3 regions of the Pseudoalteromonas sp. CH_XMU1449-3 genome follow, and region 2 is predicted to be linked to each of the others. Evidence: predicted binding sites of a transcription regulator. Region 2 holds the regulator's gene; each other region holds the start of a gene.
The links. Region 2 encodes MetJ, which represses methionine synthesis genes. Its sites were predicted from a motif close to TAGACGTCTAGACGTCTA; they were not measured.
Positions count from the first base shown of each region.

Region 1 (10,479 bases), on a different contig from region 2:
CTCAAAGTGCATGTAGCTTGCAAGTGTTGAAGCGATTGACTGCGATGAATCAAGACCATTTATAAAGCTATACTTTAGGTTTGATTTTAAATCAGCTAACTTTTGCGCATCTACTAACTCAGTACGCGCTTGTGCATAGGTACGGTTAATCGCATCACGGGCTTTAGCCAGGTCCGCTTCGTTTTCGACTTTTACAAACACATGTAATAAACCCGGATCTTTAGTATCTGGGTTATAGGTAAACATTTGGCTGGCAATTTGTTTATCAACAACAAGTTCTTGATAAAGTGCCGAGTTATTAGAGAAATACAGCTGTGAGATCAAATCAAGAGCTGCACGGTCTTTTTGAGTAGGATCCCATGCAGTGCCTTTGTATGACACAAGCAACCAGTGGCCTGGTAAACCATCATTTTTTTCATGTACATATTTTGCGGCTTGTTGCTTTGGTTCAACAGGAATATCTGCTTGGTAATCGCCTTTTTTCCAATTACCCCAATGCTTTTTCACCATTGCCATGGTTTCTTGTGGATCAACATCACCAACGATGACTAAAGATACATACTCAGGCTTATAAAATTTAGCGAAAAACTCTTTACCATAGGCCATTTGATCAGGCATGGCTTCAATGTCTTCGAAAAAGCCCATGGTGGTGTGCTTATAGGTATGCTTTTCGAATGCTTCGTTACGAACGGCAGAAAGTAACTTACGAATTGGGCTAGCATTATTCTTTAAATACTCACCTTTTACAGTGAGCGCTTCGGTGCGGAACTGCTCTTCGCTGTAAGTCAGGTTTTGGAAAATATCAGCTTCAATTTCGAGCACTTTATCTAAGTGCTCTTTTGAGAAGTTTAAGTGATAGTTAGTGTAATCGTTAGTCGTATACGCGCGATTATCAACACCTGAGTTTTTTAAAATATCTGAATACACATCTTGTGGGAATTTTTCAGAGCCTTTAAACATCATATGCTCAAAGAAGTGTGCAAAACCGGTTTTACCTTCTTCAACCTCATTACGTGAACCAACCGATACTGGAATTTGCAGTGACACAACATCTGGGTAATCTGTTTTAACTACCATCACGCGAAGGCCATTCTCAAGCTCTTCTAATAGATAATCTTGGCTAAATACACGGTTATCATCTTGGCTTACTTGCTGCTCAATTTCGACTTCTTTAACCATAGTTGACTGTGAGTTACTTGCGCAGCCACTTAAAGCAAGTGTTACAGCAACACTGGTTGCTAATAATCTAAATTTCATAATGTTCCCTTGTTAGTTATTTTTCTCATAATCATTGCTGCTTGATTATGCATCAAAGCGCCTGAAAATATGAGGGTCAGAGCAATAATTTATGTAAACAGGTGTGTCAATTTTGCGAAACGCTCAGCTTTAAACTTGAGTAAAATTCATAGTCATTGAAAAACTTTCAAGAAAAAAATCTATCTAGACGTCTAAATGGCTGCTATATTATTTGTCATAGACATTAGCACGAGCTGGAATGAGGATTATGGCTTTATCATTACAAGAGAAAATTGAAGACACCAATCAAGGCGTCTACCTAATTGGTACCACACCACCAAAGTCAGGTACTGATAAAGCACAGCTTGAGACCATTGCTCAGAAGCTACTTGGTCGTTTACACGAAATTGAATACGATGGTGTAATCATCTACGACATTCAAGATGAAAGTAGCCGTATTGCAAAGCCGCGTCCTTTTCCGTTTAAAGAAACGGTAGATCCCCGTGAATACAGTCAGTTACTACGTAGCTTGTCGCAACTTGATGTGATCACTTATAAAAGTGTTGCCCAGCGTGGAGAAGCAGAGTTTACCGAGTGGTTAAACGAAACACGTAACGACTTTGAACTAAAAAACTTAGTGTTAGTGGGTAGTCCATCATCTCATGGCGATATCAAATTAAGCCTACCTGATGCATATAAAGCGCTTGCTAAGCAGAACAATGATGTATTTTTAGGTGGCGTTACTATTGCAGAGCGTCATGCCAGCAAACGCAATGAACATGAGCGTTTAGTTGAAAAAACAGCACAAGGTTGTAAGTTTTTCATCTCACAAGCGGTTTACAATGCTCAAGCAACGATTGATTTAATCACCAGCTATGCGCGTAGCTGTAAAGCACAAGGCACAACACCAAAACGCATTATTCTAACGTTTACCCCTTGTGGTGGTGAAAAAACCTTAGAGTTTATGGAATGGTTAGGTATCTCAGTACCAGAAGCAACTAAGTACCGTATGTTAGATTCGGCAAATACATTGAGTGAATCAGTGCGTATTTGCCGTGAGAATCTCGACTTAATTTTACAAAGCTGCGCACATTTAGATGTACCGCTAGGTTTAAATATTGAGAGCTTAACCAATCGTAAAGAAGAAATTGATGCGTCAATTAACCTTTATCGTTTACTTAAAGCAACCATGGAATTAAACCTAGCTGAGAAGCAAATAGCTTAACGTGCAGCCTTAGAGGCTTGCTTTTTCTCATACATGTCTTCATCTGCTCGTTTTAATAGCTCAGCAAAGTTTTCTTTTGGCTGAGCTATTACCCCTGAACCAATACTTAAGCTCGTGACAGGAATGCCCCGCTTCTCTAAATTAGATTGATAGGTGGTGTTGAGCTTATCAGTGATGCTGTCTATGCAATCACCGGGCTGAACTTGCAATAACGCAATAAACTCATCACCCCCTAAGCGGCCGATAATATCGGTTTCACGTAGGCATTCTTTCATCGTGTCAGCTAAACAAATCAGTGCGAGATCGCCCACTTCATGGCCATACGTATCATTGAGTGGTTTAAAGCTATTTATATCGATAAATAAACAACTAATATCAAAACCAAGACGTTTCGATATATTTAATTTATGTTGGCAAAGTAGGTCTATTGCACGGCGGTTATAAATATTAGTGAGTGAATCGAGCATAGCAATTTCACGCATCTGCGTAAAGTTGTCTAACAGTGCAAGGTCATCTTCAACCATATCGCGAAGCTGCTCGATTAGTTCTAAAAAGTTCTGTTGATAATGGGTTTGTTTAAAATCCATAACACAAAAGGTGCCAAACGGATCACCACTTGGCCAGCTAATTGGCACCCCAAGATAAGACTCAAAACCATCTTTTACCAGTGGGCTGTCATCCCATTGACTATCTTGACTGGCGTGATCAACATAAAGCGGTGCCATGTCACGCAGTACTTTTTTGCAGAAGATATTATCGTCGGCGCTTAATTCAGCCCCGGCATCATAGGGATTTTCTTGTTGCTCACTGGAGACGATAATACGATATACATCATCTGTTTTATGAACGATGAAGCCTGCGGGAGCAGAAAACAACTCGGTCATGAGATTAATTGTTTTCTGCCACTTTTCTAAGGAGAACTGTTTATCAGCGCGGCGGAACGTCCATTTATTCTCTTCTAACATACTAAACTCTCAACTTTAGCCGGAGGATAGTATAAATATATGCCAGATTTAGGAACGTCTCCTACTTTTTTGCCCTAAAATACGTTTTTTATCACGAGAGCGGCGTGCCTTATTAGTATTTTTACGAACTTGCTTTGGCTCTTTGGTTAAATCAGGCTCATACCCTGGTAACCACTGCGGCGTGAGCCTTGTGTCGAGTAAGATATCTATTTCGTCCAATAGCCACTGCTCATCGATGCTAACCAGCGACATCGCCATCCCTTTCTCGCCAGCACGCCCTGTTCGACCAATACGGTGTACGTAGTCCTCAGCCACATAAGGCAACTCATAGTTAATCACATACTTGAGTGAGGCAATATCAAGACCTCGGGCAGCAACATCTGTCGCAACCAGTACTCTTGTCGCACCTGATTTAAAATTTTGCAGTGCTTTATCACGCGCACCTTGGCTTTTATCGCCATGAATAGATTCGGTTTTTAAGCCGTCTTTACACATTTCTTTAGCAAGCACATCGGCGGTTTGTTTAGTACGAGTGAATATCAGTACTTGCTGCCAATTTTTCATGCCAATCATGTGTGATACCAGCTCGCGTTTACGGTCTTCATCAACCGCATATACTAGCTGCTCAACTTCAACCGCTGCTGAGTTGCGTTTATTCACTTCAACTAATTTAGGATCATTTAATAACTGCTTACTGAGTTTAAAGATGCTGTCGTCAAATGTGGCTGAAAAAAGTAAAGTTTGACGTTCTTTTGGCACATGGCGCAAGATGCGTTTAATTTCGTCAATAAAGCCCATATCAAGCATGCGATCAGCTTCATCAAATACCAAGGCATTAATACTTGAAAGCTTAATACTGCCCTTGATCACATGATCAAGTAAGCGCCCAGGTGTTGCCACTACAACCTGCGCTCCTTTTATGGCTTTAATTTGTGGGCCAATACTAGCACCACCATAAGCCAGTGCTGCTTTTATTTCAGTATGCGCTGCATAACGCTCTACACTTGCAAATACTTGCTGAGCGAGCTCACGGGTCGGCGTTAAAATTAGGACTTTAACGGCATCAGGGAGTACTTCAGCAGATAACAAATTATGCAGTAGTGGTAAAACAAACGCGGCGGTTTTGCCCGTTCCCGTCTGTGCACTGCCCATTACATCAGCACCCGCTAAAATAAGGGGGATTGTTTGCGCTTGAATTGCTGTGGGAGTGTGATAATTCTCTTCTTGCAAGGCTGTTAGCAATGCAGGGGCAAGATTTAATTCTGAAAAGGTCGCTACTGACATAGTCTGAAGTACATTTGGCTATAAAAGCGCTATTGTACGCGGAAGATCAGCAACAAAAAAGCGCAATGAGCGCCCTTTGTAGCAATTGTAAAGATTACGCTGGTTTAAGTGATTCTTTACGTTGATTATAAAAACTAATTAGGTCATCAACTGTTGCTTGGCAATAATCACGAATGCCAGACACAAGCATGTGTTTTTCACCCGACCCTACTTTTTCGCCATTTTCTAACAGGTTGAAGCGAAGCGTGATTTTGCCGCGTTTGCCAGTAAACTCAAAATCAGGCTCAGCAAATTGTAATTCAGGTGCGCTGATATCAAGGCGGTCAAGGTTAATCAGCATTGATTCGTAAATCACCATTGGGCGGGCTGGGTTGATCATCACATCCTGCTTCCCCATCAATGGAATAATCACGTGCGGGAAAGTCGTGCCAGAGAACTCAACATAGTTTTTGATTAAGCTATTTGTTAACTCAGGACATTGGCTAACAGCCCCTTCTCGTTTCACTTTTAGCATGACTTTTTCGCCATCGGTGATCGCAAACTCATCAGCCCCTTCAGGGAAAGTCAGCTTTGAATTTTCATCAACCATGCCTGCAAACGTGAATTCCATTTTTTCACTGATGCCATAGCGGTTTAAAACCAGCGAAAAAAGTAAATCGCCCGGCACACAAAACTTTTTGGCATCTTTATCATGTAACGGATTGAAATCATCAGCCACTAACTTGGCAAAACGACAGCCTTGCTCACGTGAGATAGAAACGTAATCAGCATGTTGCTGATAATAAGGACTTAACATAATTGTTCACTGCTTAAACTACTTATAACCTGACTATACTACCAGAAAAAATGAAAATAGAGGTCGAATCTGTTAATTATTAATCACGCGCTCAGCATATGTTTAAATGCATGAGCTAAAATAGTGGTTTTGATAGGCTAAATTTAAATTGTATCAATTTGTACGAAACAATTAACAAATAACGCAGAATAGTAAAGACTAAGGCCCAACTAAATTTAGTGAAAAACTATTAGCTAAAACTAAATATAAATTCAGTTTCCCTTTTAAAACAACAAGCTAACTTTAGAATATAAAGAAAATACGCCAATAGGTTGAAATTACTGGCTTTGCATAGCACCTATTTGTAGCTATAACGATAAATGAGGTATGATAGACACGCTTTTTTATCGTGTAATCGCCACTCATAGGCTGCATAAATAATAATTAAAAAAAACGGCAAAAAAATGAGTACTCAAAGTGAGTTGGGCAGGTTACATCAGCTTTCGATGGTTATTGTTACTTTGAAGAAAAGACTTCTAAAAAACAGAGACTTGGTTAAATGATAAACCGATTTAGTTGGCTATTACTGTTTTTTTGTCTTTGCTTTTCGTCGCTTTGTTTAAGCGATGACAGTCCCGAGCAACCTTTTTTTAAAGTCTCACCCACCGTGTGTGTGACAGATGCAAAACAAAAAGCCTGTGAGTTTAATATACAGATTCATTTTCGTGTTGCTCCCTTTAAAGAACTTTGTTTAGAAATAACTCAGCGTCCTCAGTATACGCAGTGTTACAAACAAGGTGGTTTAATTATCGAGAAATTAACGGTTAAGACTGAGCATCCGCTTACAGTGAAATTAATTGATCCATTAAGCAATCAAGTTGTTAAGCAACAACTACTGTCAATAGCAAGCTATGAAGCTAAAGATTACCGAATAAAACGGCGCTTTGGCTGGAGTTTATAATGCAGCATATTTTTTTAATTGAAGATGATGTGAAATTAGCAAGCTTAATACAAACGTTTTTGTTAAAGCATGGCTATACCATAGATGTATTTAATACTGCCGAGGCGTACCGTAGCAGTGAAATCACCTTTATGCCTTCATTGATCATTTGTGATGTGATGCTACCGGATGGCAATGGCTTTGAGCTAATTTCTCAATTGAAAGAAAAGTACAGTTGCCCTGTTATTTTTCTAACGGCTCTGGATTCTGTGCAATCACAAATCAAGGGCTTAAACCTAGGTGCTTACGACTACCTTGTAAAACCCATTAAGCCTGAACTGTTACTCGCCAAAGTTAAAACGATTATCGCCCACACTGTTGGCCAAGATAACTTTTCGCACCAAATTGATATTTTGCGTATCGATAGTAAAAAACGCGATATCTATTTTCATAACACAGCATTGAATCTCAATGAAAGTGAATTTGAGATCATTGCCTACCTTGCGAAAAACACCCCTGAACCGGTTTCTCGTGAGGTATTATTCAAGCATGTTATTGGCCGTGAGTATGACGGACTTGACCGAGCGATTGATTTAAAAATTAGCCGTTTACGTAAAAAGCTTAAAGAAACCATTAGCGAGCAAAAAGAAACGCTAGATATCAAGTCTGTACGAGGTAAAGGATACAGCTTGGATATTTCAAAAATATGAAGCAACAATTTTTTAAGCTGTACTTAATTATCACGGTAAGCTTAATTGCCTTAGTTTTAGCTTTTGGCCAGCTTTATAATCAGTTTTTTTCTGAGCAGATACCGAGTGTGCAAATAAGTGTTGCTGAACTTGCTCAAATAGCTGAGCAAAAAGAAACGAGGATCAGCTCCTTTAACCAAAACGAACTTTTTTTACCTGCTTCATTACAAGCTAAATTCGATAAAGATGGCATTATCAGCGTCACCGAAAACAATCAGCAGTATATATACCTCAAAGGCAATAACGGCAGCATCCAAAAAGTTGGCCCCATTTCTTTGATTTCGCAAGCCAAAACTGACTGGCTTGCTTTTTTTGCGTTTTACTTTTTACTTGGTTCGATGATCTTATTATTCATTCGCCCAGTATTTCGCGATTTGAGCTTATTACAACGCGCAGCTCATCGCTTTAGTAAAAAACCGCAACGCATAGAGCTTGATATAAAACCAAATTCATCTATTGCGCCATTAGCCAGCACCTTCACTCATATGTCTGAGCGCATCAATAAGTTTGTTCAGCTACATAATGACTTATCGCGTATTATTTCTCATGAAATTCGCACTCCCCTTACCCGTATGCGATTTGCTTTGTCGATTGCCGATTTGGAATCTCAAGAAAGTAGCCAAATAGAACGCGATATCGATGAGATTGAATTACGTCTAGAGCAGTACTTATCGTTCGCTCGCTTAGAGCACCAACAAAGTGTGTTTAATCAGGAGAAAGTTAACTTAGCTAAACTGATCAACACAGAAATTGCTAAATTTGATTTATACAAAGAACTCAAATTCATTCCTGCGCTTGAAGTAGACACAGCCTATTGCGAAGCAAGCTTTATGGCAATCGCGGTACAAAACTTACTGATCAACGCCACAAAATACGCAAAACACACTATCCATATAAGTAGCACAGAACAAGCGGGCTATTACAGTATAAGCATTACAGACGATGGACCTGGCTTACCAATTAATGCGGATGCGTTAATTGAGCCTTTTAAACAAGGTGAAGGAGATAAACTAGCGAGTGGTTATGGATTAGGACTTTATATTGTGTATCGTATTGCCAGTTGGCATGGCGGTAAAATTAGCTTGGCTAACAGTTCGCAAACAGGCGGTGCAGAGATCACCATTCGTTGGCCTAAAAGTGGTAAGTAATTCCCGTAAAACCTGAGAAATAACCGTTTTTATTGATCATATGTGAGTTAGCTAAGTTACTATCAAGCCATGTGTGCTTAAGTTTGAAGTCAAGGCTGAAACTGTCGCTAATAGGATATTCGTAACTTACTTTTAAGTAGTAGTTCGTGGCACTTTCTAAATTGTAGCTTAGTAAACGCGTTTTGCTTTCTGATGGACTCACCCTGTAGTAATAATCGATCAGCTCTTCATTTTTATAATTAATACCCGCCTCAATGCCAGCAGTACCAGAAAACAGTTCAAATACTTGATAGCCGTTTAGCAAAATTTCATAACCATTATGAACATTGGTTACATCATGGACATACGCAGCACTTAACCAGATATTATCATACACGTTTACTGCCGATGACAGCCCCGCCATGTAAGAAAGGTCACGCTCTATAGGCGTTAGGTTAATCGGTGATGCGGTAGGTAATGTAGGTCGCCCAGAGCTCGAACGAACAACACCGGTGGCATAGAGTTTATCTACCCCATCCAGCTCAAAGAAAAAACCATCATCATTAAAGCGCCCAAGTAAATCAACGTAGAAGTTCTCTGTTTCATAGAGGCTATAGCCAACAGAGAAATCATCGAAATACCAGTTATCACCGTAATAAGCAAAGCTTGGCAGAATTGGCGAAGTGACATCGTCTGCATCTAGTACCGGGTTTTCAATGCCCCCGTAACCCACAGTGATACTGGCATGTATTGTCGACTTTTTAATTAATTGAGGTTGTTTAACATCAGCCTGCGCAAACGCAGTGGATGCAGTTAAACAACATACTAAGCCAAACAATTTCTTCATTAACGCAATTCACCTTTATGTCATAAATAACAATTACTATGACAACTTAATACTACCAAAGAGTCTTTAGTCTTTACTTAATCCGGGACGATCATATCGCTTGCGCGCTTTATTGTATAATTTTTTTGACCAACAAAGCGGCGTAGACTGTTAATTTACGCCCTATCTTCAAACTAACACACTGAAAAAAATATAAAATAGCCTGTACATTTTGCTACATAGGTTTTCAGTTGTTAGTTATTCTTTTTGGTTATTAAAATATACAACACGATTTTCTAGGCCAAAAAAAAGGGCCCGAAGGCCCTTTGTCACATAACATACTTAGGGAGTACTTAGCCTCGTTTTACGCGGCGACGAACACCTGCAAAACCAGCTAATAGAACAGTTAACCAAGCAAGTGAACCACTTGATGATTTCGCTTTTTCTTCAGGAACAACGGTTGTCTCTTGTGCCGTTACCGTCACTGCTACACCTAGCTCCATCGGTTCAACACCATCACTTACCGTTACAGTAAACTGATGCTCACCAGCCGTTAAACCTGATACTTCAGTGATTGCTGATGTTGGACTTGCGATTGTACCTGGGCCTTCCCATGAGAAAGTTAACTCATCGTTATCTAAATCATGTGATGCTGATGCATCTAGGGTAATAACGCTGCCCTCAGTCACTTGTTGAGCACTCGCCTCAACGGCAACGACTGGTGCATCGTTAACTGCTTCAACCGTTAACATAAAGGTTGTACTTGCAGCATCTGATGGGTATTCAATATCAGATACCATTACAGTTACTTCGGTCTCACCAGAGAAGTTATCATTTGGTGTAATCGTTACTGTATCGCCATCAACTTCATAGGTTACGTCGTCAGAAATTACCGAGATTTCATTCTTCGAGTTCTTTTCATCAATGTGATGAACATCAAAGCTAATCGGTGTTTCTTCTGTTGTTACCATGTCATCAAGCGCTACCACTGTGATGTTGCCAGGAATGGCCAGTGTTGCTGTTGAAGTCATGTCATTCAGACCAGAGATTGCTGCTTTAGCTACAACTTCAAGTGTTTGACCTGCTGCAGACGGCGTAACTTCAGCCCAAGCAGTCACTTCAAATTGTGATGACTCTGGACCTACATAGTCCATACACACCACGTAACCATCGCTGATAACTTCATCTAGATTGTTATAAGCGATTTGGATACCACGGTAGTTTTCAAGTGGACCATATTGATACTGTGCACCACGGAAACCTTGCAGGCCAATACTACCGGCAGGACGTGTAGACCCATAGTCTAGGTTATCGTATGCATAGTAAATTTCATGCTCACCTTTACCAAAGCG
Region 1 covers NZ_JAYMDY010000001.1:49,056-59,534, reverse strand. The annotation lists gene WA256_RS00270 (M16 family metallopeptidase) at 1-1,257, opposite strand, end outside; gene WA256_RS00265 (methylenetetrahydrofolate reductase) at 1,505-2,461, shown strand; gene WA256_RS00260 (sensor domain-containing diguanylate cyclase) at 2,458-3,426, opposite strand; gene WA256_RS00255 (DEAD/DEAH box helicase) at 3,475-4,710, opposite strand; gene WA256_RS00250 (DUF3581 domain-containing protein) at 4,805-5,506, opposite strand; gene WA256_RS00245 (DUF3019 domain-containing protein) at 6,045-6,446, shown strand; gene WA256_RS00240 (response regulator transcription factor) at 6,446-7,135, shown strand; gene WA256_RS00235 (ATP-binding protein) at 7,132-8,322, shown strand; gene WA256_RS00230 (MipA/OmpV family protein) at 8,306-9,148, opposite strand; gene WA256_RS00225 (S8 family serine peptidase) at 9,481-10,479, opposite strand, start outside.
Region 1: WA256_RS00265 (methylenetetrahydrofolate reductase) is a predicted target of MetJ. The motif match lies at 1,442-1,459, and genes of this name have one in related genera.

Region 2 (10,479 bases):
CATGCAGCTTGCCCGTAACTTCTTCTTAACTAGAGAAAAAGCATACATTCGTAAGGTCAAAGAGATCTTCATCGCTTTACATATTGAAAGTATATTAAGTAAAGACGAAATCCTCGAATTATATTTAAATAAAATTGAATTAGGTAACCGCGCTTTTGGTATTGGTGCAGCAGCACAAGTTTACTACGGCAAAGACCTCAATGAGCTTACTTTAGCGCAAATGGCGATGATCGCTGGCTTACCTAAAGCTCCTTCAGCCCTTAACCCTATTCGCAACCCTGTACGCGCAAAGGCACGTCGCAACGTTGTACTAGGCCGTATGTATACCGAAAAGTATATTACACAGAGTGAATACGAAGAGGCTATCAATGCACCAATTACAGCTAAATTCCATGGTGCAGAAATTGAAGTGTACGCCCCTTATATCTCTGAGATGGTGCGTGCTGAAATGGTTGAACGCTATGGTCATGAGCGTGCTTACAATACTGGTTTTAAAGTTTACACCAGTGTTGATTCAAATATTCAGCAAGCTGCACAAGATGCCATTGTTGATAATCTACACGCTTACGACATGCGCCATGGCTACCGTGGTGCTACGGCTCAGTTATGGGACAGTGAAAACGAAAGTCCACTTAACCAAGAAGAGATCTTATCTAAATTAAAAGATGTCAAAGAGTTTGGTCCACTATTAGCTGGTGTTGTCACTAATGTCGCAGAGCAATCAATTGATGTGCTATTAAAAAGCGGCGAACAAGTGACGGTTGAGTGGGATGGTCTAAAATGGGCACGCAAATATATTACCCGTTACCGTCAAAGTTTCGCACCAAAAACGGCTACTGAAATTTTATCAGCGGGAGCGCAAATTTGGCTGCGTAAAAATGCAGATGAAAGCTACATTCTTAGCCAAGTGCCAGAAGCATCGAGCGCACTTGTTTCACTTGACCCACAAGATGGTCGTATTAAAGCCATTGTCGGTGGTTACAGCTTTGAACAAAGCCAATACAATCGCGCAGTTCAAGCTAAACGCCAGGTTGGTTCAAATATCAAGCCATTTATTTATTCAGCAGCACTTGAAAACGGCTACACACTCGCTTCAATTCTTAACGATGCACCAATTAATCAATGGGATAAAAGTCAAGGTGTAGCATGGCGCCCTAAGAATAGCCCGGCGGTTTATAATGGCCCTATCCGAATTCGCCGTGCACTCGCTCAATCGAAAAACGTAATTTCTGTCCGTTTACTACGTGGTGTAGGTCTTGAACGTACTGCAGATCACTTACTTAAGTTTGGTTTTTTAAATAGTGATATTAATCGTAGCGAGTCATTGGCCCTAGGTAGTGCCTCAATCACTCCTCTTGAACTAGCTCGCGGGATGAGTACTTTCGCCAATGGCGGCCACTTAATTACCCCTTACTTTATTTCTGAAATTCAGGATTCTGCTGGTAATGTGTTATTCAAAACAGAGCCAGAACTGGCCTGTGATGAACCAGAGCAAGTTGTTACACCAGAGTTTGCATCATTAGATGATAACCAATTGGATCAAGCACAAAGTGTGAGCACGCCACGTTGTGCTCCGCGTATCATTTCAAAGCAAAATGCATTCTTAATTTCGCAAGCTATGCACAGCGCAATTTGGGGTGGTGGTAGCTGGACTCACAAAACAGGCTGGAGTGGTACAGGTTGGCGTGCACAGGCCCTTGACCGTCGTGATCTAGCAGGTAAAACAGGTACCACCAATGACTCGGTTGATACCTGGTTCAGTGGCTTTAACCGCAATGTGATGACCTCGGTATGGGTTGGTTTTGATAACCCTGGAAAAGCCCTTGGCCGTTCGACCTACAATAGTAACCTCGATAAGTCACAAATCTCTGGTGCAGAATCGGGTGCTAAAACCGCGCAACCTGCATGGGTCGACTTTATGCGTGCGGCTCTTGATGGCATGCCAGAAGCACCTATTGAGTTTCCTGAAGGTTTGGTATCGGTTCGTATCGACTTAGCAACAGGTCTTTTAAGCCATAAGAATGACTATACCAGTCGTTTTGAATACTTTATCAAAGGAACAGCACCAACCAAGTACGTACTTGATCAACCAACAGACGTATTTGAAGAAAAGCTCACCACAGAGGAAGAGTTGTTCTAAATAACTAAGTTGCTATAAGACATAAAAAAGCGCCCTTCTGGGCGCTTTTTGCTTAGCTATTTAAACTAAGATCAGCAAAATTATTTTAGGTTATTTACCAGCCAATATAGGTCTGAATGAACCCCAGCCGCAGTGACTTCTTTACCCGCTCCAGGGCCTTGGATCACTAATGCATTATCTGTATACCACTGTGAATTGATCACAAAAATGTTATCGCCCGGTTTAAGGCTGGCTAATACATCATCTTTGCCAACATTGACTAAACCAACTTGAGCCTGAACCTTACCATCAACGAGTGTAATAGCACCGGTGTAGCGCACTACTTTATCTTCAGCTGCAGCTTGCGCTGCTTTTTCTGTCATGAATTCATCGAGTAGCTGTTTGTTTGCAAGAAAATCTTGCCAGCTACCTGCTGCAAGCTGTTCAGGCATAAGTGGTGTCAAAGCAATATCATCTAGCTCTAAATCAAGGCCTAGATCACGCGCTAAAATCAGTAGTTTACGCTGCATATCACGGCCAGATAAATCTTCACGAGGATCTGGCTCTGTATAGCCCATTTGCTGAGCTTGGAGCACTAAATCTGAAAACGGCACGCTGCCATCGTAACTGCTACATAACCACGATAAAGTACCCGAGAATACCCCTTCAATACGGTTAATGCTGTCTCCGCTATTTTGCAAATCAGCTAAAGCAAAGTTAATCGGTAAACCTGCGCCCACACTGGTGTTATAACGCCACAACAAGTTTCGCTCAGCCAAATTAGTGCGTAGGTTTTGATACCAGCTATTTTCTGCGGTACCCGCATATTTGTTTGCACTGATCAAATGACAGTTAAGCTCTACAAAGTCAGGATATAACTGACTGAAAGCCTCACTGGCAGTGATATCAATCACCACTTTGTGCTCATAATCTAGCTCATTGATACGTGCTAATAACTCAGCTTTGTCGTAGCTTTGCGCTTCATTATGCCACTGCTCTTGCCATGTTTCGGTATTTAAACCACTAGCACTAAAAAGCATTTGCTTAGAGCGTAAAAGAGCTACTACTTTTACTTTGTACTGAGCAGATAAACGAGCAAACTGAGCTTGTAGTTGCGATAAAAACACTTCGCCTACATTACCAAGGCCGGCAACAATAATAGCAAGCTCTTGGCCTTTATTTACCAGCTTGTCATGTAGAAGAGTTAAAACATCACTATCAATTGCCTGATCGTTTAAGATCAACACATAGTTATCGTCTTGTTGTACAAAACGAGGATGAATGCTTTGCTCTTTTAAAAGCGCTGTTGCTTGCTCTGTCAGCGCAATTACATCAGCCGTTGGTGCAACCACTGCACAACCACTTAAATTAGACTCGACAATATTGGCACGGCCCGCTAAGTGGCTTACAACTTGGTGAGTGCTTTGACCTGGCACTAATAAGTACGTATCGCCATCTTTAGTAAAGTGGTGCAGGCTGTGTTGAATTAATTGACTAAGCTCACCGACTTCACCACCGCTTAGTTTATCAACCCGTAATAAATCGATGTTATCTAAGGTAGTAATAAAACGCTTTGCTTTACTGTAACCTTCTTTGACTACTTCGGTTGGCGTTGCATCGCAATCAAAGCTACTTCTTACCACTAATTTGATTTCTGTGTCTTTTAACGGCGACAGGGTTTTTGCATGCAATACTGGGTTACCTAAACGCGCTAATAAGTTAGCTTGCTCGCGGCACACCTTGGCATACTTAACTGCATTTTTAACTTTACGAGGGTCAGTACTAAATACACCTTGTGTGTCTGTCCAGATAGACACTTGCTTGGCAAAAGTATAACTCGCTAACAAGGTGGCACTGTAATCACTGCCATTTCGGCCTAATGTCACCGTATTACCTTGGCAATCTGCTGCTATAAAACCCGTTACTACGTTGATATGTGTTCTGCTAATCGCATCACTGCATTGCTGTTGGTTTTTTTGATGTAAAAGCTGACCATCATTTAGAGTAAATAACTGCCTTGCATCAACATCTTGCGCATCAACACCTAACTGATTTAGGTAAGCGGCCAATAACCGCGCCGACCACACTTCACCATGAGCAAGTAAAGGGGCTTCAAGTAACTGCTGCTGACTAATTAATTCATTTAATACAGCAAGTTCATCTTTTAACTGTGCCAACGCCTGTTGTTTATTCTGCCCTGTAAGTAGCTGCTCTATAAGCGCACGTTGATTATTATCAATAAGCAATAGAATATCGCTAACAGCTTGGCTATCTTGCTGCTGGTAACTTTGCCAAAGCTTTACTAGGGTATCGGTTGTTTTACCCGATGCCGACACAACGATGCAATCGCCCTGCTCAGTATTCGCAAGAACAATGTTCGCTACCGCATGGTATCGATCTGCCGAGCTTAAGCTTGAGCCACCAAATTTATGAACAATATTTACCATTTCTTCTACCACAATGCCGTATGTGCTGGCGTTAACTTAAATGACGCGTTTTGCTGTGTATCTTGCTGTGCTTGCTTAGCTTCAGCTTTTGTAACTTGTTGGCCTTGACCTGGTTTTACTAAATTGAAAACACGGTCTAAATCTGCAATGAGATCTTTTACGTCTTCAATGCCTACAGAAATACGGATCAGCGTATCGCCCACACCAGCTTCAAGGCGCGCTTTAGGCTCCATGCCTGCGTGGGTCATTGTTGCAGGGTGACAAATCAAGCTTTCTACCCCACCTAGCGACTCAGCAAGGCTAAAGTCTTTAAGGCTGGTTAAAAACGCTGCGGCATCGTTAATGTCGCCTTTAATATCAAAGCTCACCATGCCACCAAAACCGCGTTGCTGTGCTTTAGCAAGCTCATGTTGTGGGTGAGAAGCAAGGCCTGGGTAGTAAACTTGGCTTACATAAGGTGAACTCTCTAAATACTCAGCAATGGCAAAGGCATTTTCTTGGTGCTGCTTTAAACGTACATTTAAAGTACGTAAACCACGAAGCGTTAAGTAGCTGTCAAATGGTGCACCAGTAATACCGATATTATTCGCCCACCAAGCAAGCTCATCGCCTAGCTCTTGCGTTGCAGCAATCACTGCACCGCCCACTACATCAGAGTGACCATTGATGTATTTAGTGGTTGAGTGCACAACAATATCAACACCAAACTCAATGGGGTTTTGTAATGCAGGTGATAAGAAGGTGTTGTCAGCCGCAACCAAAGCACCACACTGCTTAGCAATACTAGTAATTGCTTTAATATCTGTTAAACGCAAGATTGGGTTACTTGGCGTTTCAATCCAAATCAACTTAGGTTTAATCGCTAAAATTTCTTGGAGATTTTCAGTTTTAGTTAAATCCAAAACTTTTAGTTTTAACAGGCCACGTTTTTCAAGCGAGGTGAATAAACGGTAACTACCGCCATAACAGTCATGTGGGATCACTAACGTATCGTCACTGTTTAATAGCTGAGTGGCTAAATGCACAGCAGACATACCTGTTGCAGTTATAATACCTCTAGCACCACCTTCAAGCTCAGCTAAGGTTTCAGCTAAAATATCGCGATTTGGATTACCGCTACGACCATAGTCATACTGGCGCTTAGTATCAAAATCAGCAAATGAATAGGTGGTTGATAAGTAAATTGGCGGTACAACCGCACCATGATGTTTATCGGCTTCGATGCCGTGACGAACAGCAATCGTCGCTTTATTTTTTTCGCTCATTTCATCACCTATTCTTAAATTGGATGTTTAGACGTCTAAAAGGTTAGATGATCAAATATGAGAAGTCAAAGCATTTATGGCTTACACATAGAAGTTTATACATTTACACCACTAGATGGCTAAATAACTAGTATTTGACTATCTTTTTTAAAGAGATAGAATTTCCGCATCTTGCGCTGTGAATAAGGCGTAAATCACTGACAACCGAGGCAACGAAACAACTTATGGCTAAATGGAACGGTGAATACATTCACCCATATGCAGAACACGGTAAAAAATCAGAACAAGTAAAAAAGATTACCGTATCAATCCCACTTAACGTATTAAAAGTATTAACTGACGAGCGTACACGCCGCCAGATCAATAACCTGCGCCATGCGACGAATAGTGAGTTATTGTGTGAAGCTTTCTTACATGCTTTTACAGGTCAACCATTACCAAATGATGACGACCTACGTAAAGACAACCCTGAAAAGGTACCTGAAGAAGTTAAAAGAATTATGCAAGAAATGGGATTAGATATCCCAGTGCTTGATTCAGAATAAGTATTTCGGCCATCGGATCACCGCCGATAATCGCAGATATAAAAAAACTCAGCCTAGGCTGAGTTTTTTATTGCGCGTTATACCTAATAGCTAATTAAGCTTAACGCATGTAATCTTCTGGCATGTCGATTTGCGCCACACCCGACTCTACTGCTGCTTCAGCAACAGCACGTGCAATACGTGGTAATAAACGCGGATCCATAGGCTTAGGAATGATGTACTCGGCACCAAACTCAAGTGACTCAACGCCAGCTGCTTTTAATACTTCACTTGGTACAGGCTCTTTCGCGATGCCGCGAATAGCATGAACTGCAGCAATTTTCATTTCATCATTAATTGCCGTTGCACGAACATCTAACGCACCACGGAAAATGAATGGGAAACAAAGCACATTATTTACTTGGTTAGGGAAATCTGAACGACCCGTTGCCATAATTAAATCGTTACGCGCACTGTGTGCAACTTCTGGAGCAATCTCAGGATCTGGGTTTGAACATGCAAACACCACTGGCTTATCAGCCATCAGCTTAAGATCATCTGCAGTTAACAGGTTAGGACCTGATACACCAACGAATACGTCAGCATCAGCAATAACATCTTGTAATGTACGCTTATCGGTATTGTTAGCAAATAATTGCTTATACTCGTTTAAGTCATCACGACGTGTATGGATCACACCTTTACGGTCAAGCATATAAATGTGTTCACGCAGTGCGCCACACTTAATTAAAAGCTCCATACAAGCAACAGCAGCAGCACCGGCACCTAAACATACGATGATGGCATCTTCGATGTCTTTACCTTGCACTTCAAGGGCGTTAAGCATACCAGCAGCAGTTACAATAGCTGTACCATGTTGGTCATCGTGGAAAACTGGAATATCACAGCGCTCGATAAGTGCTTTTTCGATTTCAAAACACTCAGGCGCTTTAATATCTTCAAGGTTGATACCACCAAACGTATCAGCGATGTTAGCAACCGTATTAATGAAATCTTCTGTTGTGCGGTGTTTAACTTCAATATCAATTGAATCAAGACCAGCAAAACGTTTGAATAGTAACGCTTTACCTTCCATTACAGGTTTTGATGCAAGCGGACCTAAGTTACCTAAACCTAAAATTGCGGTACCGTTTGAAATAACTGCAACCATGTTGCCTTTGCCTGTGTATTTATAGGCATTTGCTGGATCAGCAGCAATTTCACGGACTGGTTCAGCCACACCTGGGCTATAAGCTAAAGCGAGATCGTTAACCGTTTCGGCTGGCTTGGTTAGTTCAACACTAATTTTACCTGGAACGGGGTGAGCGTGGTAATGTAATGCTTGTTCACGAAAATCTGACATAACGCGATAGTATCCTGCAAAAAGTTAAAAAGTGAGAGAGCTTGCATCAGTACGATACCTGTAATGTATAAAAATTCCAAGTATTATCAGGTCTATCCTGTTATATGCTATATCGCTTAATTTTAAAGGATTTCCCAACAATTTCTGCGCATAGTTGCGATTAATCAGACATAAAAATTCACCTATTTATGACCTTTTAAGCACGTGTTTTTGTATTTTATACGCACGTACACTGCAATTAGCCGAAATTAGCCCCAAATAGCCATTTCAACGAAGTTCACAGCATTTACTCACAAAGTTATTTAAATTTATTATTTCTAATAACTTTTAGATACCAATACGCTTAATTAAGTAGTCTATTTTGAGGCAATGAAACCTTGTTGATAGCAAGGTAAAAATTTCGTTATTTAGTTGTGTTCTAAATCAGAAATTTTTAACGCAGGTAGCGACAGGTTTAATCCCTCAAAATGATTAAGTATTATTGCGGATTGGTATACTCATTTATACAAAAAAGAATATAGCCAAGGGGTGGCGCTTTGTCTGCAAAATTAGCGACATAATGGGCATAACAACCAGAAATAGTTATGCAAGATACATAAGTGAAGATGATAAGTAAGTGGCAGCGTTAATAATGAGTTTTGTGAATTTTAGGCATAAAAAAAGCACCCTAAGGTGCTTTTTTTAACTAAACAGCAGAGATTACTTCTTGCTGCTAAGTGCACCGAAGCGCTTGTTGAAACGATCAACACGGCCGCCAGTGTCTAAAATCTTTTGCTTACCAGTGTAAAACGGGTGACACTCAGAACATACGTCTAAGTGGATGTCTTTACAAAGAGTTGAGCTAGTTTCGAATTTGTTACCACATGAACAAGTTGCAGTGATAGCTTCGTACTTAGGGTGAATACCTTCTTTCATAGGGAACCTCTAGTTAAGGCCGTATCGCTCTCCAAACCCGAAGTCTGGCACCATACGCAGTTAATACAATTAATAGGCCGCGTATTTTATAGCTCAAGTGACCTTGCGACAAGCTTTAAATGCATCTTTCGCTAAAAAAATAATCAAGTGGGCTGTTGTTCAGTATTTGTTGGTAGGTTTTTAACAGTAATTTTAGTACATTATCTTTCTATCTTTGTTTCAGTTGAGTTGTTATGCACTTTGTAGAAGTTGCCATAAAAGTCCCTTTACAGCGTACCTTCGATTATAAAGTTGAACAGCTGCTGCATAGCCCTGAGTTAAAGCCAGGTATGCGCGTTCGCGTGCCATTTGGTAGCCAAAAAAAGGTTGCCGTGGTCTTGGCTCTTAAAACATCAACCGATGTTCCCGCTGACAAAATAAAGCCGATTATTGATGTTATAGACGACACGCCAGTGTTATCTGAGCAACACTTAGCATTACTAAAATTCACAGCACGCTACTACTGTTACCCATTGGGCGAGACTATTCATACGGCACTTCCGGCTGCATTAAGGCAAGGCGAATGCCCAGATAAAACCAGCATTAACATGGTTGAGCTAACCGATAAAGGTGCAAAGCTGCCGTCGCTGAAAGCAAAAACCCAGTTGAGTTTATTAAAACAGCTAGCCGAATCAGGCAAATCATCGGTTACAGAATTAAAAGCACTCGGATTTACCAAAAAAACCATCGACAGTCTGCTTGATAAAGAACTGATCACTCAGTTTATTGAACATGATAACCAATGGCAGCAACGCGCGCCGACTGTTGGTAGCAAGCCGGTGCTTAATAAAGAGCAAGCTGTTGCCTGCACTAGCATTAACCAAGCTCGTGGCTTTACCAGCTTTTTGCTTGAAGGGGTTACCGGAAGTGGTAAAACCGAAGTGTATTTGCAATGCCTAGAAGAAGTACTAAAAAAAGGTCAGCAAGCCTTAGTATTAGTGCCTGAAATTGGCTTAACACCCCAAACAGTCAACCGTTTTCGTCGTCGCTTTCCTGATACTCCGATTATGCTATGGCACTCAGCTCTAACAGATAACGAACGCTTACAGACCTGGCGTTTTTGTGAAAAAGGCAGCTGCGCCATAGTGATCGGCACACGTTCGAGTATTTTCTTACCTTTTTTATCACTTGGCATGATCATCGTTGATGAAGAGCACGACAGCTCGTTTAAGCAACAAGATACATTGCGCTATCATGCTAGAGACCTAGCCGCTTATAGAGCATACCAGCATAATATTCCTCTGGTTTTAGGTAGTGCCACACCGGCACTTGAGACCTTACATAAAGCAATTAATAACAAATATCAGCTGTTGAGCCTCACTGAGCGTGCTCAAACCAGCACCGATAACCAGTTCCACTTAATGGATATGAAAGGTCAGCCTGAGCAAGCAGGGATTGCCCATGCTAGCCTTGCCTATATGCGTCAGCATTTAGAACGTGGCAAGCAAGTGATGGTGTTTTTAAACCGTCGTGGTTTTTCGCCTACCCTCATATGCCATGAGTGTGGTTGGCTAAGTGAGTGCTCACGTTGCAGCACCAGTGCAACCTTTCATAAAGCCATTGGCCAGATGATATGTCATCACTGCGGTGAGCAACATCAGGTGCCCCATCAATGCCCTGATTGCGGCAGTACGCAGATTTTTCCAAATGGCAAAGGCACTGAGCAAATCGAAGAGTTTTTAACGCAAACCTTCCCTGACATTCCGATTAGTCGTATTGACCGAGATTCAACTCGTCGTAAAGGCAGCTTAGAAAAAGCCCTTGATGATATTAATCAAGGCGGTGCGCGCATCTTAGTTGGCACGCA
Region 2 covers NZ_JAYMDY010000013.1:100,996-111,474, forward strand. The annotation lists gene WA256_RS15915 (penicillin-binding protein 1A) at 1-2,140, shown strand, start outside; gene metL (bifunctional aspartate kinase/homoserine dehydrogenase II) at 2,221-4,566, opposite strand; gene metB (cystathionine gamma-synthase) at 4,572-5,831, opposite strand; gene metJ (met regulon transcriptional regulator MetJ) at 6,056-6,376, shown strand; gene WA256_RS15935 (malic enzyme-like NAD(P)-binding protein) at 6,477-7,718, opposite strand; gene rpmE (50S ribosomal protein L31) at 8,418-8,633, opposite strand; gene priA (primosomal protein N') at 8,867-10,479, shown strand, end outside.

Region 3 (10,479 bases), on a different contig from region 2:
TGGTTGTGATGTTATTAACCATTAGTGGTTATACAGGTTTAGCCTTTATGGCTGTAGCCTGTACAACGAGTTTTTGGTGGTTGCTAATGGCGCTTCGTGGCTATCGTCGCAATATTGACGTCAGCGGCTGGGCGCGCCAAGTGTTTGCTTTTTCAATTGTAAACATCACGGTTTTGAGCATAGCGATGGCTTTAGATTACCATTCGGTAGCTCCACAGCTACTTGTTTTAACTTAGAAAAAAGTTGCTAACATATCCCAATGTTACAGTAGCAAAGGCCCGGTTTTTTCTCCACCGGGCCTTTTTTCTTTGTTATTTTTAAAATCGAGCAGCTTGCTCTACCACAATGCCATGGCGAGCCGCTAAACGGCGATGGTCTTTATCATAACCACCACCAATAACGGTTGCGACAGGTACATTGTGCTCAAGGCAACGCTTGAGGACTAAATGGTCCCGTTGTGCTATCCCTTGCCAGCTTATATCAAGTTTTCCTAAGCCATCTTGCTGCCACACATCTACACCTGCATCATAAAGCACTAAATCTGGGTTTAGGGTGTTTAATAAATAACTCAGCGTATCGTCAACAACGCCTAGGTATTCACTATCAGCGACATTCGGTGCTAAACCTATGTCTAAATCGCTGGCTGACTTTCGAAACGGAAAATTCTTTTCACAGTGAATAGAGCAGGTATAAGCATAGGGCTGATGCGCCAGCATTGCTGCAGTACCATCACCTTGATGAACATCTAAATCAAAAATAAGTATATTGGTCACTTCGCCACTTTTTATCAGGGTTTCGCTGGTGAAAGCGAGGTCGTTTACCATGCAATAGCCTGAGCCAAAATCAGTATGGGCATGATGAGTGCCACCCGCTAAGTGACAAGCGATGCCATGTTTAAGGGCTAAACGTGCTGTTTGTAAGGTGCCCAGAGGCGCGGTAAAGGTACGTGCCATCAGCTCTTTTGACCAAGGTAAGCCAATACGGCGCATCGCTTTTTCATCTAAGCGGTTGTGCCAAAGGTCGTGGATATAGTTTTCGCAGTGCACTAATTCAAGAGGTTCAGGGCTGCCAAGCACTGGTTGAGTTAGGTTGTCATCTATTAATCCAAGGTTTTGCACATGCTCATATAAATAAGCAAACTTACTCATTACAAAGCGATGGTTAGGATCGAAACTAAACGAATAATTAGGATGATACACCAAGGGTAAGTGAGGATTTAACTGCATAGCTCATTGAATAGCTGAATTTGCTACAGCATAACGAATCTACCGACAAATGTTTACTCTGGTGTGTGAATTAAATGAGCTAACTCGCGATGTAATAATGCTTCGTCACCCAGATTGAGCTCAATCAATCGTTTTAAGTGAGTAATACTATCAATATCAATATGTTCGCAGCGAAGGCCTGCATGCTGATGCTCAACATGGCACAGCTCCACTTGCATTTTAATCTCGATAGTTGACTCTGGCAGGGTAAAGATTAAGTCAGCTTTACTATGAATAGGCACTAAAAATGAATCACTTTTAGTAATGAGCGCACCTTGCAAAGATAAATCAAGTAACTGACAGTGATAGTCGTTATCTTCTATATGAAGGACAGCCGGGCAAGAAAATAATACCCGCGAAAACTCTCTGCGTTCATTCATAGCTGTATCTCCCACTTTAGTTACTAATGAGTATAGATCATAATAGAGTGAGTGATAGTAAACCTTAATGCAACAAAAAAGCCCCTAAATAGGGGCTTTTTGAGTATCAGCTAATTAGCCAATTTTTTTGTATTTGATACGCTTAGGTTGTGCTGCTTCTGCGCCTAAGGTTTTCTTCAACCACTCTTCGTATTCTGTGTAGTTACCATCGAAGAAGTTAATTTGGCCTTCGTCACGGTAATCAAGAATATGTGTAGCAATACGGTCAAGGAACCAACGGTCATGCGAGATACACATTACACAGCCAGGGAACTCTAAAATAGCGTTCTCAAGTGCACGTAGTGTTTCAACGTCTAGGTCATTGGTTGGCTCATCCAGTAGTAATACGTTGCCACCTGCTTTTAATAGCTTAGCTAGGTGTAAACGGTTGCGCTCACCACCTGATAGGTCTTTAACGAATTTTTGTTGGTCGTTACCTTTGAAGTTAAAGCGGCCAACATAGGCACGGCTTGGGAATTCAAAGTTACCAATTTTTAATACGTCTTGGCCGTTAGAGATTTCTTGGAAAACAGTGTTGCTTTCGTCCATGTCGCCACGGAACTGATCAACCGTTGCAAGCTCAACTGTGTCACCAACAATGATCTCACCGCTATCAGGCGTTTCTTCACCACTTAGCATTTTGAATAGCGTTGATTTACCCGCACCATTGGCACCGATAATACCTACGATAGCGCCTTTCGGCATTGCAAAGTTTAAGTCATCGATTAATACACGGTCGCCAAAGCTCTTCTTCAGGCCTTTCACTTCGATAACTTGGTCACCTAAGCGTGGACCCGGTGGAATGAATAGTTCATTCGTTTCGTTACGCTTTTGGTAATCGTTTTGCTGAAGCTCAGAAAACTGTGCCATACGTGCTTTAGACTTAGCTTGACGGCCTTTCGGGTTTGAACGAACCCATTCAAGTTCTTGCGCGATTGATTTTTGACGTGCTTTTTCAGATTTCTGTTCTTGTTGTAAACGTAAATCTTTTTGCTCAAGCCAAGATGAGTAGTTACCTTCCCAAGGAATACCTTCACCACGGTCAAGCTCTAAAATCCAACCTGCTACGTTGTCTAAGAAGTAACGGTCGTGGGTTACAGCAACCACGGTACCTTCGTAGTCGTGTAAGAAGCGCTCTAACCAAGCAACTGACTCAGCGTCTAAGTGGTTGGTCGGTTCGTCAAGAATAAGCATATCTGGTTTTTCAAGTAGTAAACGACAGATCGCAACACGGCGACGCTCACCACCCGAAAGGTGTTCAATTTTTGCATCCCAAGGTGGAAGGCGTAATGCATCAGCTGCACGCTCTAACACGTTGTCGATATTGTGACCGTCGTGCGCTTGGATGATAGCTTCTAATTCGCCTTGCTCTTTAGCAAGCGCATCGAAGTCAGCACCGTCCATTGCATACTCGTTGTATACTTCATCAAGGCGGTTTAGTGCATTTTTAACTTCGCTAACTGCTTCTTCTACCGTTTCGCGAACTGTTTTGCTTTCGTCTAGCACAGGCTCTTGCGGTAAGTAACCGATTTTAGTGCCTGGTTGAGGGCGAGCTTCACCTTCAAAGTCTTGGTCAACACCAGCCATAATGCGAAGTAACGTTGATTTACCTGCACCGTTTAGACCTAGCACACCAATTTTTGCGCCTGGGAAAAAGTGTAAAGAAATATCTTTTAAGATAGTGCGCTTAGGTGGCACAACCTTAGAAACTCGACTCATCGAGAATATAAACTTATCTGGTAACACCATGAAAGGAGCCTTCAATTTATAAGAAAAATTAACAGCGTATATTGTATACCCAAACCACCTCAAGGTGCGAGTTTCAGTTGGAATTAAAAGCGATTTAGGCAAGGCATTGATTGCAAACAATAGTGGTTCTATTGTTAAAATCAATAACGCAGTATAAATCGCTTTTAAACCAACCCTTTGGGCGCTTCACAGGCACTTACTCTCATCGTTGTTACTTTTTAAAAGGGACTGCCATTCTTGCAAAGTAACGCCTTGATATTAAGCACCTGTGAAACGCTGAATTCTGCATCTTGAGGAGGCTTGGGTATAGATGCTCTGTCGCGTATACGTCAACGAAACAGGCTTTTATGGGCTTTGCTTTCAAACAAATAAAATTCATTTGGACATCTAAACATCTAGAGGTTGAAATTTCTAACTATCCGTTCATAATTAGCAGTCAGATAAGTATGCTCGGAGCCAGCTATGCCCATTACAGTAAAAGATGAATTGCCTGCCATTGCAAAGTTACGTCAAGAAAACGTGTTTGTAATGCCAAAAAGTCGTGCTAAAACGCAAGAAATCCGCCCAATGCGTTTGGCCATCTTAAACTTAATGCCAAACAAAGTTGAAACCGAAGTGCAGTTTATTCGCTTGTTAGCAAACTCACCGCTGCAAGTTAATGTTGAGCTGTTGCGCTTAGATACCCATCGCACCAGCAGTAACTCTGAACAGCACATGGATACGTTTTATCGTTATTTTTCTGAGGTAAAAGACAATAACTACGATGCCATGATCATAACAGGCGCGCCGCTTGCTCATTTAGAGTATGACGAAGTTGCTTACTGGGACGAACTAAAAGTTATTTTAGATTGGGCAGAGCAGCATGTTACGTCTACGCTGTTTTCGTGTTGGGCGGCCCATGCCGGTCTTTATCATCACTATGGTCTCAAACGTGATCTGAAACCAAACAAACTCAGTGGCGTATTTACTCATAAAAGCTATTTTGACCATGCAGCGCTGACGCGTGGCTTTGATGATACCTTTTTAGTGCCACATTCTCGTTATGGTCATATTGATATCGATAAGATTAATGCCTGCGAAGAGCTGGTAGTATTAGCCGGATCAGAGCGAGTTGGTGCCTACTTAATTAAAAATAAATCAGGTAGCCAAGTGTATATTACTGGCCATCCAGAGTACGATGCTCATACCTTAAAAGGGGAGTATTTACGTGACCAAGAAAAATCAGCGGATGCGCCTAAGCCAGAAAACTACTTCCCTGACGATAACCCAGACAACGAACCGTCGAAAACGTGGCAAAGCCATGCCTTTTTATTGTTTTCGAATTGGTTAAACTATTATGTGTACCAAACTACACCGTATGATATTAACTTAGTTAGCCAAGATGTAAGGACTAACAACTATGCCGAGTAATGCAGTGAATAAACGCGAACAATTAACCGAGGCGCTAAAACAGCGAATTTTAATCCTCGATGGCGCGATGGGCACCATGATCCAAGAATATAAGTTAGAAGAACAGGATTATCGCGGTGAGCGCTTTAAAGACTGGCATGTACTTATTAAAGGCAATAACGATTTATTAAGCCTAACTCAGCCAAAAATCATTGCTGATATTCACCGTGCTTACTTAGAAGCCGGTGCTGATATCATCGAAACGAATACCTTTAATGCCACGACTATTTCGATGGAAGATTACGACATGGCGAGCCTCAGCCGCGAAATCAACCTCGAGTCAGCGAAGCTTGCACGCAGCGTGTGTGATGAACTTGAAGCAAAAGATCCTAGCAAACCGCGTTATGTAGCCGGTGTACTTGGGCCAACGTCAAAGACCTGTTCTATTTCACCAGATGTAAATGACCCAGGTTATCGTAATATCAACTTTGATAAGCTGGTGGCGGCGTATGTTGAGTCAACACAGGCACTGATGGAAGGTGGTGCTGACCTTATTTTAATAGAAACCATCTTTGATACCCTTAATGCAAAAGCGGCTTCGTTTGCTGTGGAAGAAGCATTCGAACAAGCTGGTCGTAGTTTACCTGTGATGATCTCAGGCACCATTACCGATGCCTCAGGCCGTACTTTATCAGGGCAAACCACAGAAGCATTTTATAACTCAATTCGCCATATTAAACCGCTATCAATCGGCCTTAACTGCGCCCTTGGTCCAGACTTACTGCGCCAGTATGTTGAAGAGTTATCGCGCGTTTGTGAAACCTTTACCTCGGTGCATCCAAATGCAGGTTTACCGAACGAGTTTGGCGAATATGATTTAGAAGCTCCTGAAATGGCCCAAGAAATTATTGATTGGGGCAAGTCTGGCTTTATCAATATTGTAGGTGGTTGTTGCGGCACCACACCGGCTCATATTAAGGCGTTTGCGAAAGGCCTTGAGGGTGTTAAACCTCGCCAATTACCTGAGCTTGAAGTGCGTATGCGCTTATCGGGCCTTGAAGCGTGTAACTTAAACTAGGAAACCGACATGACTGACCAAATTGCTGTATTTACTAACGTCGGTGAGCGTACCAATGTAACAGGCTCGGCTAAGTTTAAGCGCTTGATCATGGAAGAAGATTACGAGACCGCTCTCGATGTTGCCCGTGAACAAGTTGAAAATGGCGCGCAAGTGATTGATATCAATATGGATGAAGCCATGTTGGACTCGAAAGCGGCGATGGTAAAGTTTTTAAACTTAATTGCCTCAGAGCCTGATATCTCAAAAGTACCTATCATGGTCGACTCATCTAAATGGGAAGTGATTGAAGCAGGCTTAAAGTGTATTCAAGGTAAGGCCATTGTTAACTCAATTTCACTTAAAGAAGGTGAAGAGCCATTTATTCGCCAAGCTAAGCTAATTAAACGCTTTGGCGCTGCTGCGGTTGTAATGGCATTTGATGAAACCGGGCAAGCTGAAACCGCTGATCGTAAGTTCGAGATTTGTCAGCGTAGTTACAAAATACTCGTTGATGATATTGGCTTTCCGCCAGAAGACATTATTTTTGACCCGAACATTTTTGCCGTCGCAACGGGTATTGAAGAGCACGATAACTACGCTGTTGAGTTTATCGAAGGTACGCGCCGAATTAAGCAAGGCTTACCGCACTGTAAAGTGTCGGGCGGTGTATCGAATGTGTCGTTCTCGTTCCGTGGTAATAACCCAGTTCGTGAAGCTATTCACTCAGTGTTTTTATACCACGCGATTAAAGCGGGTATGGATATGGGCATTGTAAATGCGGGTCAATTAGCGGTTTACGATGATATCCCCGAAGAGCTGCGAAAAGCTGTAGAAGATGTGATCCTCAATACCGACCCAGGTGCTGGTGAGCGACTTGTTGAACTTGCACCCAAATACTCAGGTATGGCGCAAGCAGAGAAAGTAGAAGATTTAGAGTGGCGTACTTGGCCTGTTGAAAAGCGCCTAGAACATGCGTTAGTAAAAGGCATTACCGAGTATATTGACGAAGATACTGAAGAGTGCCGCAAGAGCAAAGCTAAGCCTATCGAAGTGATTGAAGGTCCGCTGATGGACGGAATGAACGTAGTAGGCGACTTATTCGGTGCAGGTAAAATGTTCTTACCTCAGGTTGTTAAATCTGCTCGTGTAATGAAACGCGCCGTTGCTTATCTTGACCCTTTCATTGAAGCCGAAAAAGAAGAGGGCGCAACCAATGGTAAAGTGGTTATGGCAACCGTTAAGGGCGACGTACACGACATTGGTAAGAATATTGTAGGCGTTGTACTGCAGTGTAATAACTACGAGGTTATCGACCTTGGTGTGATGGTGCCGGCAGAGAAAATCTTGCAAACCGCCATTGACGAAAAAGCCGACATTATTGGTTTATCAGGGCTTATTACCCCTTCGCTTGATGAAATGGTGCATGTTGCGAAAGAAATGACCCGTCGTGGCTTTGAATTGCCGCTACTAATTGGTGGTGCAACAACCTCTAAAGCGCATACCGCGGTTAAAATTGAACCTCAGTATGATAAAGGTGTGGTTTACGTCAATAATGCCAGCCGCGCTGTTGGGGTGGTTTCTAATTTACTGTCGAAAGAGTTAAAGCCGGCATTTTTAGAGAAAACCAAGGCTGAGTATGAAAAAGTACGTGAACAACAAGCACGAAAAAAGCCGCGCTCAAAACCCGTTACTTTACAGCGTGCTCGCGACAACGCTGTAAAACTTGATTGGGACAACTACACACCACCTGTGCCGAAAAAGCTGGGTGTGACTGAGTTTAAAGATGTTTCGATTGCGACGTTAAGACAGTACATCGACTGGACTCCTTATTTCATGACGTGGTCAATCGCTGGTAAGTATCCACGTATTCTTGAAGATGAAATTGTAGGTGAACAGGCTAAAAGCTTATTCGCAGATGCTAATGCAATGCTTGATGAGCTTGAGCAATCAGGTGCGCTACAACCTCTAGGTGTCATTGGCTTATTCCCTGCAAACCGAGTAGGGGATGACATTGAGATTTACACCGATGAGTCGCGTACAACGCTTTTAACTACATCGTGTCATTTACGTCAGCAAACGGAAAAAACCGACTTTGCTAACTACTGTTTAGCTGATTATATTGCGCCAAAAGGCACTCCTGATTACTTTGGTGCTTTTGCGGTTACTGGTGGTCTTGAAGAAGACGACCTTGCCGATGCCTTTGATGCTAAGCAAGATGATTATAATAAGATTATGGTTAAAGCCGTTGCAGACCGTTTAGCTGAGGCGTTTGCTGAGTACTTGCATGAGCAAGTGCGTAAAGAGTATTGGGGCTATGCGGTAGATGAAAATCTATCGAACGATGAACTTATTCGTGAAAACTACCAAGGTATTCGCCCAGCGCCAGGTTATCCTGCTTGTCCTGAACATACAGAGAAGAAGAAAATCTGGCAGTTACTTGATACCGAGCAGCGTATTGGCATGAAGCTAACAAGTTCATACGCAATGTGGCCGGGTGCGGCGGTTTCTGGTTGGTATTTCTCTCACCCTGAAGCTAAGTACTACGCAGTGGCGCAAATTCAAAAAGATCAGGTAGAAGATTACGCTAAGCGTACCAACATGACTCTTGCAGAAGCCGAGCGTTGGTTGTCGCCTAATTTGGGCTATGAACCAGAATAATAACCTTTAGTTATTAGCTTTTGTTTAAATTAAAAACGAGCCCCCAAATGGCTCGTTTTTTATGCTCATTTTTTATCATACTTTATTCTTTTTAATTGTTTTAATACTGGCAAATTCCTTCTATTTTAAATATTTGTGTTAAAGTTATACCAATTCGCTTAATAAAGTGGTCTATTTTGAGGCAATAAAACCTCGTTGATAACAAGGCAAAAATTTCGTTATTTAGTTGTTCTAAATCAGAAATTTTTAACGCAGGTAGCGACAGGTTTAATCCCTCAAAATGATTAAGTATTATTGCGGATTGGTATTGTTGAGATTGATCAAGAAATCTAAGGTGAAATTGTGATTGATACAGTGAATGCAAGTGACAAAGATAAAGCGCGATTTTTACGTGTTTTTGCATTTATTGGTTCGATTACCTCGTTTTTAATGGCGATCACCAGCTATCAAGATGGTTACCATGCCCTTAGCTATTTATTGATTATTGGCGGCTTTGTGTTTGCCTCCCCTTTTGTCATTAAAAATCGTGACGAAACCATCGCAGTACTTATGCTGTACGCCCTCTATTCGATGATGTGTTTTTTAATTGTCTCTGGGGGGAGCAATGGCACGGGGCCATTGTGGTTGTTTATCGTATCCCCCGTGACGTTTTTTATTCGTGGCTTAAAGCGCGGAGCGTTCGATCTTATCTTGCTTGCCAGTATTATCTCGGTGCTTTTCTATTTTACCGATCAATTTGGTTATTACAGTTATCCGAGTCACTACTTTCCTACACGTGTCATGCTGTGTTTCTCGATTTTATGTATTTTGGCTGGCTTCTACGAATATTACCGCAATAAATACAGTTTGCAGTTAATGGAACAACTTAAGCTTAATCAAAAGCTTGCACGTACTGATGCGATGACTGAACTCGCTAACCGTCGCTACGCAACTGAATGCTTGCAAGATAAGCGCTTTGGCGAAGGGGCTGTGTTCTTGCTGATGGATGTTGATAACTTTAAACAAATCAACGATACCTACGGTCATCAAGTGGGCGATGAGGTGCTAATATTTTTCGCTGATGTCTTTAAAGAAGTGTGCACAGAAGAAGATGTTATTTCCCGTTGGGGAGGCGAAGAGTTTCTAATTGTGATCCCAACAGGGCATGAGCTTAGAGCTAGAAAAGTCGCTGAAAAAATCCATAAGAAGCTCGCTGATAAGCCATTTACGAGCGGCCAGCATCGTTTTCATGTTACCTTAAGTATTGGCTTGTACGTGCGCGTTGCTGATGAGAGCGTGGATCACTGTTTGAACATTGCCGATAAACGGCTTTACCGCGCTAAATCGCAAGGTAAAAATCAAACGGTTGCTGAAGTCGATTTAGCAAAGCATGAGCCTGCTTGATAAATAAAGCCGCAATTAGCGGCTTTATTGATTGCTCAATTTAATGGCTTTTTTCAAAGTCGCTGACTTCACGCTCAGCTTCTTCCTTAGATTTACCGTATTTTTGCTGAAGTTTACCAACCAGCTCTTTACGGCTACCTTCAATTTTATCTAAATCATCATCGGTAAGGTCACCCCATTTACGTTGTGCTTTACCTTTCAGCTCTTTCCAGTTGCCTTCTAAACGATCGCTGTTCATCATAATCTCCTTACTTTGTTAAACATTCATCTTAGTAAGAGCAATCGCTGTACCAATTTGATGAAATTTATTAACTGATTGATTTATAGTTGTTTTATTCTTTCACATATAGTTAGTGGAATTTAAAAGTTTGCAATTACTACGTAGTTTTTAGAATCAGCCTGTAATATTTTCTGTTGCGCTAGTTTTTAGATACTTAGTGGCTCTTAGAGGTATAGCGATTGATTATCCGCGTGTATTCTTCAGTTGATTTTAGTTTACGCAAGTTCTCGTTAAACAGGTCTCTTAAGGCTTCGTCTCGAAATAAAAAGCCACTGG
Region 3 covers NZ_JAYMDY010000002.1:441,276-451,754, reverse strand. The annotation lists gene cyoE (heme o synthase) at 1-236, shown strand, start outside; gene WA256_RS04620 (histone deacetylase family protein) at 318-1,226, opposite strand; gene WA256_RS04615 (PilZ domain-containing protein) at 1,280-1,645, opposite strand; gene ettA (energy-dependent translational throttle protein EttA) at 1,760-3,433, opposite strand; gene WA256_RS04605 (homoserine O-succinyltransferase) at 3,896-4,843, shown strand; gene WA256_RS04600 (homocysteine S-methyltransferase family protein) at 4,833-5,900, shown strand; gene metH (methionine synthase) at 5,910-8,540, shown strand; gene WA256_RS04590 (GGDEF domain-containing protein) at 8,883-9,923, shown strand; gene WA256_RS04585 (CsbD family protein) at 9,964-10,161, opposite strand; gene WA256_RS04580 (substrate-binding periplasmic protein) at 10,358-10,479, opposite strand, start outside.
Region 3: WA256_RS04605 (homoserine O-succinyltransferase) is a predicted target of MetJ. The motif match lies at 3,814-3,831, and genes of this name have one in related genera.